Regions from separate parts of the Mesorhizobium sp. M0678 genome, predicted to be linked through region 2. Evidence: predicted binding sites of a transcription regulator. Region 2 holds the regulator's gene; each other region holds the start of a gene.
The links. The regulator LexA, encoded in region 2, represses DNA repair genes until DNA is damaged. The targets are predictions, from matches to a motif close to TGTTCNNNNTGTGTTCNG.
Positions count from the first base shown of each region.

Region 1 (2,268 bases), on a different contig from region 2:
CAAGGCCGTGCGGCTCTTGCCGATGGCGACGGTGAAGGCGGGTCGGCCGATCGAGCCGGCGAGCGGCCCGGCAAGCGTCTTACGCGTTGCCGCCGGTGCCGCCGACAGGATGAGGCGGACGGGCGCTGCCGTCGGTTCGGGCTCGCCGGCCTGGCGCAGCAGGAACAGCGGCCGGCCCGCACTCTGCGCGCGGGCGTGCAGCCGCCGCGTCGCGGTGAGGTCAAGCCGCTGCGGGCTGCCGCGGATTTCGAGGATGACGGCGGCCAGCGCCGTCATCCGGGCAGCCTCCTCGGCGATCCACAGCGCATCGAGCAGCCTTGGCGCCTCGGAAAACAGCAATTGCTCCGGCTCGATGCCGAAGAAGGCGTGAAGCCCCCTGGCATAGGGAAAGCCGGCCTCGCGGAAAACCTCGGATGTGCCGATCCACAGCACCGGCAATCGCGGCCCCTGGCTGAGGATCAGGCTGACGAGCGACAAGGCAAAACCGGCAACGGCCCCGGCATCGCGGGTCGCGGCGCCATGAAACTCGCTCACCGCCGCCTTCGGCAGGCCGCCGCTCAGCGCAGCATCGAGGCGCTCGGCGCCGGTGCGCAAAAACGCATCGGGCGGCGCCATGGCGAGGCCGCGCCGGACAATGGTCAGATTCCGAGCGGGTGTCGGATGCCGAGAGGGTGTCAGACTCTGACGAGAGACATCCGCGTCAAACGACGAACTGGCCGGCGCCTCCAGGCGCTCGGGCAAGGTCCCTTCGATCTTCGCGATCTGGCGGCGCAGGGCAAAAACAGTCTCCCGCGCCACGGCGCTTGTCGCCATGACGGTCAGCTTCCACTCACAATTGTTCCTGTTATGTTCCCTAGAATTCCAGAGGCCGGCCAAAGAGTCAAGCGGAGTCATGGGGAATTTATTCCTGTAGTGGGGGCGTGACACGGTCACCCCAGCCCGACCATTTGCCGAGTCCGGCCCGAAAGCCTATATGCCGGGATCAAAGGACAAAGCATGGCTCGCATCTACCAAACACGCATCTGGCACGACCAGCTTTCGCCAACGATGGAGGAAATCGAGCTCCTGGCGCTGGAGGCCTATGCCCATCTGCCGGAGGACTTTCGCAAGTTGACCGGCGAGATCGTCATTCAGATCGCCGAATTCCCGACCGACGAGATCATGGACGACCTTTCGCTGGAAACGCCCTTCGACCTGCTCGGCCTGTTCGAGGGGCGCGGCATCGCCGAGCGCTGGAACCCGCAGACCGGCGAGGGGCCGAACCGCATCACGCTCTATCGCCGCGCCATCCTCGACTACTGGGCCGAGAACGAGGAAACGCTGGGCGACATCGTCACCCATGTGCTGATCCACGAGATCGGCCACCATTTCGGCCTGTCGGACGACGATATGGAGCGGATCGAGGAAGCGGCTGAATAGCACTCAGATGACAGAAGCAGAATTTGCCGATCTGATCGATTGCAATTGGCCGTATCACGACATTTCACTGAGCCGGGAACTGATCGAATCCGCAGTGAGGATTTCGCCGAATGCCGCGTTCTTAGCACTTAGCGAGCTTTGCCATCTGCCCGCAAGTGCTGCCGTCGAGCCCGCCATTCTCCTAGCTCTGGTCGACTTTTGGCTATCCGAAGTCGACCACCCGGTGGCATCTCTGACTGCAGAATGCGCGATCTCCTTGATCGAACGCAAGCGACTGCCGGTTCCCGAGATACTTACGAAGATGGGTTACGTCTCCGGTTATCCCGGCCTCCTTGCAGCGCTATCGATACTCTATTTCAGCTGCGATGACGTCGACGGGCTCGCAGACGCGCGGCTCAACGAAATCAGAGCCGTCTGGGAAAGGCTGCCGTAGCCGGTAGCACCTACCAATCGCTGAGCTTGGTGTCGGGGCCGTATTCCTGGCCCTCGATGTCCTTCACCACGGCCTGGCCGCAGCGCATGGTCTTGGCCTCCTTGTCATAGGCATAGGTCGGCGAGCCGAACAGGTGCCAGCCCTTGTTCAGCGCCGCCGTCACCTTGTGGCAGAAGCTGGCATCGTCCGGGCCGGACAGAAAGCGGTAGAGTTTCATTCTTCAATCCTGTCGTCAGTTACGTTAGTCATGCGCGAACAGCGGCGGCCTTCGCCAGCAGTTTTTCGGCCTGCGCCAGATGCAGCCGCTCGACCATCTTGCCGTTCAGCGCAACTACCGCCCTACCGGTATTTTCGGCGAACGCGAAGGCATCCTTGACCGCGCGCGCCTCGGCTATTGCTTCGGGCGACGGTGCAAA
Region 1 covers NZ_JAMYPT010000012.1:78,948-81,215, forward strand. Annotated here, with positions in the region: gene NKI29_RS21320 (ImuA family protein) at 1-813, opposite strand, end outside; gene NKI29_RS21325 (metallopeptidase family protein) at 997-1,419, shown strand; gene NKI29_RS21330 (hypothetical protein) at 1,427-1,852, shown strand; gene NKI29_RS21335 (DUF1737 domain-containing protein) at 1,863-2,069, opposite strand; gene NKI29_RS21340 (HpcH/HpaI aldolase/citrate lyase family protein) at 2,098-2,268, opposite strand, start outside.
Region 1: a site for LexA is predicted at 837-854, ahead of NKI29_RS21320 (ImuA family protein). Genes of this name have one in related genera too.

Region 2 (2,268 bases):
ATGACCTGCCGCTCCGGTCGCATGGCCATGGCGGCGTGCAGCAGCTTGTAGATGTTGACCGATGTCGTGTCGCAGACCACCGTCTGGCCGGCCGCGGCACCGATCAGGCGCCCGAGCTGGTCGCCAAGTTCAAGCGGCATGTTGAACCAGCCGGCCGTGTTCCATGCGCGGATGAGATCATGCGACCATTCTTCGGTCGCGGCCTTGTGCAGTTCATCGAAAGCGGCACGTGAAGCAGCTCCTAGCGAATTGCCGTCGAGATAGATCACTCCTTGCGGCAACACAAAGCGGTCGCGCATCGCGCGCAACGGATCCGCGGCATCCATCGCCTTTATGGCCACGAGATCGGGAATTCCTGTCATGATTTGTCTGCTCCCCCAAGATCCAACGCAACGCCGGACACGCATCGACTGTTCTTCCATTACCTGGTTGCGCGCAGCAAGGCTCCACCGGCGAGAAGCAGCCTGACCAGGCGGTGGAAACCGGGACTTAACCCGAGGTTGGCGTTTTGAATTCGTTTCGTTCACGGTGCATTGACCAAACCGCACAGTCGATACGGGTTCAATTCCGTGCCTTTTGCCGACCGACGGCCGATGCCAGTGCCGCCTTCTAGGAGGCCAGAAGGGCGCAAACGAAAGCAGAATCAAGGCGATGAGGCTCGCGGCGGTGAAAATGCGGTACGCCGGTAGGGACGTCGTTTGTTTCCCGAGCCTTAACGCATTCATTAAACTTTAAACAGTTGCGGAACACAACTGGAACAGATAGTGTTTGTTCTGGGTTTGTTTTTCTGATTCTGTTGGGGGTCGCTATGCTGACACGCAAACAACACGAACTGCTTATGTTCATCCACGAAAGGTTGAAGGAAAGCGGTATCCCGCCTTCATTCGACGAGATGAAGGAAGCGCTCGATCTGGCTTCCAAATCCGGAATCCACCGGCTGATTACGGCGCTGGAGGAGCGCGGCTTCATTCGCCGTTTGCCCAACCGGGCCCGTGCGCTGGAGGTGCTACGCCTGCCTGACTCGATCGCCCCCGGCCTCAATGCGGCACGCAAGTTCTCGCCGAGTGTCATCCAGGGCAGCCTTGGGCAAGGCGCCCCTCGGCAGGGCAAGCCGACATCGTCGCGTGTCCCTGCAGCCGGCAATGACGACGATGTCGTCGCCGCCGTTTCGATCCCGGTAATGGGCCGCATCGCGGCCGGTGTGCCGATCGATGCCATCCAGCACCAGACGCATTCGATTTCGGTGCCGCCGGATATGATCATGGGCGGCGAGCATTATGCGCTCGAGGTCAAAGGCGATTCGATGATCGAGGCTGGCATTTTCGACGGCGACACGGTGATCATCCGCAATGCCGATACGGCGAGCCCCGGTGAGATCGTGGTGGCACTGGTCGACGAGGAGGAAGCGACGCTGAAGCGGTTCCGCCGCAAGGGCGCCTCGATCGCCCTGGAAGCCGCCAATCCGGCCTACGAGACGCGCATCTTCGGACCAGACAGGGTCAAGGTGCAGGGCAAGCTCGTCGGACTGATCCGCCGCTACTGAGCTCCGCCCTTGGCGCCGGCTTTGGGGTTGTCGGCCCTGCGGTATGGCGGCAGGCCCCGTGCCGCGCGTGAAAATTTCCGCTGCACGTGCCAGGGCCGGTATGATTTTTTGACGGCGAAGCGGATCTCGGCGCGTGTTGCCGCTTGTGGATCGAAATAGACGGCGGCACTTCCCGCGCGCGCCAGTTGCCGTTTGGTGACGACGAGGACCAGCCGGTCGTAGTAGCAGGGGTTATGGGCGGTGGCGTCGTCGATGACGATCAAGCTGGCAAAGGCGCAGGCTGGCCGCGCAGTATCGCGGTCCTTGGCTTGCGCGATGATCGCGCCGGATGGATGCCTGGCAAGGCAGAGGCCGTCCGTGCAAATGAACGGCATGCCCGGCGGTAGGTCGGCCGGATCGGCAATGTCGAATTGCGGGTCGTTCTTTCCAGGTGTTTCCGGCGCGACGATGGCCTCTGATGTGAGCGCGCGTTTCCAGTTGTCGATGGTGAACTCATTCGGGCGTGCCCGGTTGACCGCGAGTTCACCGCTGCCGATCGGCAGCGCGACCAGCCGCGCGTCCTCCGAGACCAATACGTCGGGTATGCGTGTCTGCGTTGTCGTCAGCAAGCCGGCGAGCGCAAAAGGAAGTGCCGCCAGCCGCAACCAGGTCGTCGCCATGCTGGCAATGACGAGGGCGATCGTCACCAGAAGGACGGATCTCAGCGAAATCAGCCCGACCGCATC
Region 2 covers NZ_JAMYPT010000001.1:459,113-461,380, reverse strand. Annotated here, with positions in the region: gene kynU (kynureninase) at 1-362, opposite strand, end outside; gene lexA (transcriptional repressor LexA) at 809-1,543, shown strand; partial or broken gene NKI29_RS02175 (ComEC/Rec2 family competence protein) at 1,537-2,268, opposite strand, start outside.

Region 3 (2,268 bases), on a different contig from region 2:
CGGCTATTCGGTCGCCGCAAACTACGCCGGCAATGAAGAAGCGGCGGCAAAGTTCAAGGCCGCGACCGGCATCCCGGTCTATAAATGGTCCGTCGCCGACTACGAGGCCTGCGCCGCCGGCATCAAACAGATCGAAGCCGATCTCGGTCCCGTCTCGGTGCTGGTCAACAATGCCGGCATCACTCGTGACGCGATGTTCCACAAGATGACGCGCGAGCAATGGAAAGAGGTCCTCGACACCAACCTTTCCGGCGTCTTCAACATGACGCATCCGTTGTGGGGCGGCATGCGCGACCGCAAGTTCGGTCGCATCATCACCATCTCCTCGATCAACGGCCAGAAAGGCCAGGTCGGCCAGGTCAATTATTCGGCCTCGAAGGCCGGCGATATCGGCTTCACCAAGGCACTGGCCCAGGAAGGCGCGCGCGCCGGCATCACCGTCAACGTCATTTGCCCTGGCTACATCGCCACCGAGATGGTCAAGGCAATGGACGAGAAGGTCCTCAACGAGCGCGTCATCCCGCACATCCCGGTCGGCCGTCTCGGCGAGCCGGAGGAAATCGCGCGCTGCGTCGTCTTCCTCGCTTCCGACGATGCCGGTTTCATCACCGGCTCGACCATATCAGCCAATGGCGGCCAGTACATCGCCTGATCGTTTATCTTTACGTTGAGACAGATACGCGCTTGGACGAACGGGCCTGCAAAACGGCCCGTTTCTATAGCGGTCTTCCCGTTGCAAGATCTCGATGCGGCACGCTGCCCCAATCCGGCACGCAAAGGTTAACGGCCGCTGCGCAGCCTATGCAAAAACCGCCCGGCAGCCTGTGGATTCTCGGTGGAAAAGCTGTTCACAACACAACATGCAGCGGTGAACAAACCAAGAAACTTCGGCTATCTCTGATTCGTCGCCGATTCGTTCCGGCTTTGAGCGGAACGTTAACGGCGAGAGCTGAAAACACCCTCGAAATGATTGAAGCGCGTTAGGAAACATCAATAATTTCATAATGTTGTGCGAAGCAGATTGGCCAGCCACGACCATTCACCGGCAAAGGTTAACCGCAGTGCTCGCTTGGATGCCACTTGCATAAATCGGGCCAGTTTCCGTGATTCAGCATGTGGTGAGACTCGCCGACAGAAAACCCAGATGTAGCCGTGAACAAACCCTGAATCAGCGCGAGTCAGTGATTCGTCGCTGATTCGTTCCAGACTCGTTCCAACTGTTAATCGGGAACAGATTTTCTGGCTTCGAACCAACCAATCGGCCTGCCCTCGGCATATTCCGCTTTCGCTTCGCGCCCGAAATCCCTATGTGTCGCCTGTCATACGCGGCCAATATGGGCGCGCTCCCGACAATGCGAGGCAGAGAGCCTTATTTCCAGGCCGATGAACATCTATCCGAAACACACTGAACCGCTGATCCTGTCGGGTCGAGACGTGACGGCCGTGCTCGGCCCGACCAATACCGGCAAGACCCATCTCGCGATCGAGCGCATGGTGGCGCACGAAAGCGGCGTCATCGGCCTGCCGCTCAGGCTGCTTGCCCGCGAGGTCTATACGCGCGTCTGCGAGAAGGTCGGCGCCCATAAGGTGGCGCTCATCACCGGCGAGGAAAAGATCCAGCCGGCGGGCGCGAAATACTCGGTCTGCACCGTGGAAGCGATGCCGCGCGAGACCGACGCCGCCTTCGTTGCCATCGACGAGGTCCAGCTCGCCGGCGATCTCGAACGCGGACACATCTTCACCGATCGCATCCTGCATCTGCGCGGCCGCCAGGAGACGCTGCTGCTCGGCGCCGCCACCATGCACGGCATTCTGCAGCGCCTGCTGCGGGGCGTGTCGGTAGTGACGCGACCACGCCTGTCGCATCTTGCCTATGTCGGCTCGAAGAAGCTGACCCGCCTGCCGCGGCGCACCGCGATCGTCGCCTTCTCGGCCGACGAGGTCTATGCCATCGCCGAGCTGATCCGCCGCCAGCAGGGCGGTGCCGCCGTCGTGCTCGGCGCACTCAGCCCGCGCACCCGCAACGCCCAGGTGGCGCTGTTCCAGTCGGGCGACGTCGACTACCTCGTCGCCACCGACGCCATCGGCATGGGCCTCAACCTCGACCTCGACCACGTTGCCTTCGCCCAGAATCGCAAATTCGACGGTTACCAGTACCGCAACCTGACGGCGGCCGAGCTCGGCCAGATTGCCGGCCGCGCCGGCCGGCATCTGCGCGACGGCACCTTCGGCGTCACCGGCCAGGTCGATCCGCTGGATGATGAACTG
Region 3 covers NZ_JAMYPT010000006.1:273,614-275,881, reverse strand. Annotated here, with positions in the region: gene phbB (acetoacetyl-CoA reductase) at 1-652, shown strand, start outside; gene NKI29_RS14215 (helicase-related protein) at 1,384-2,268, shown strand, end outside.
Region 3: a site for LexA is predicted at 1,199-1,216, ahead of NKI29_RS14215 (helicase-related protein). Genes of this name have one in related genera too.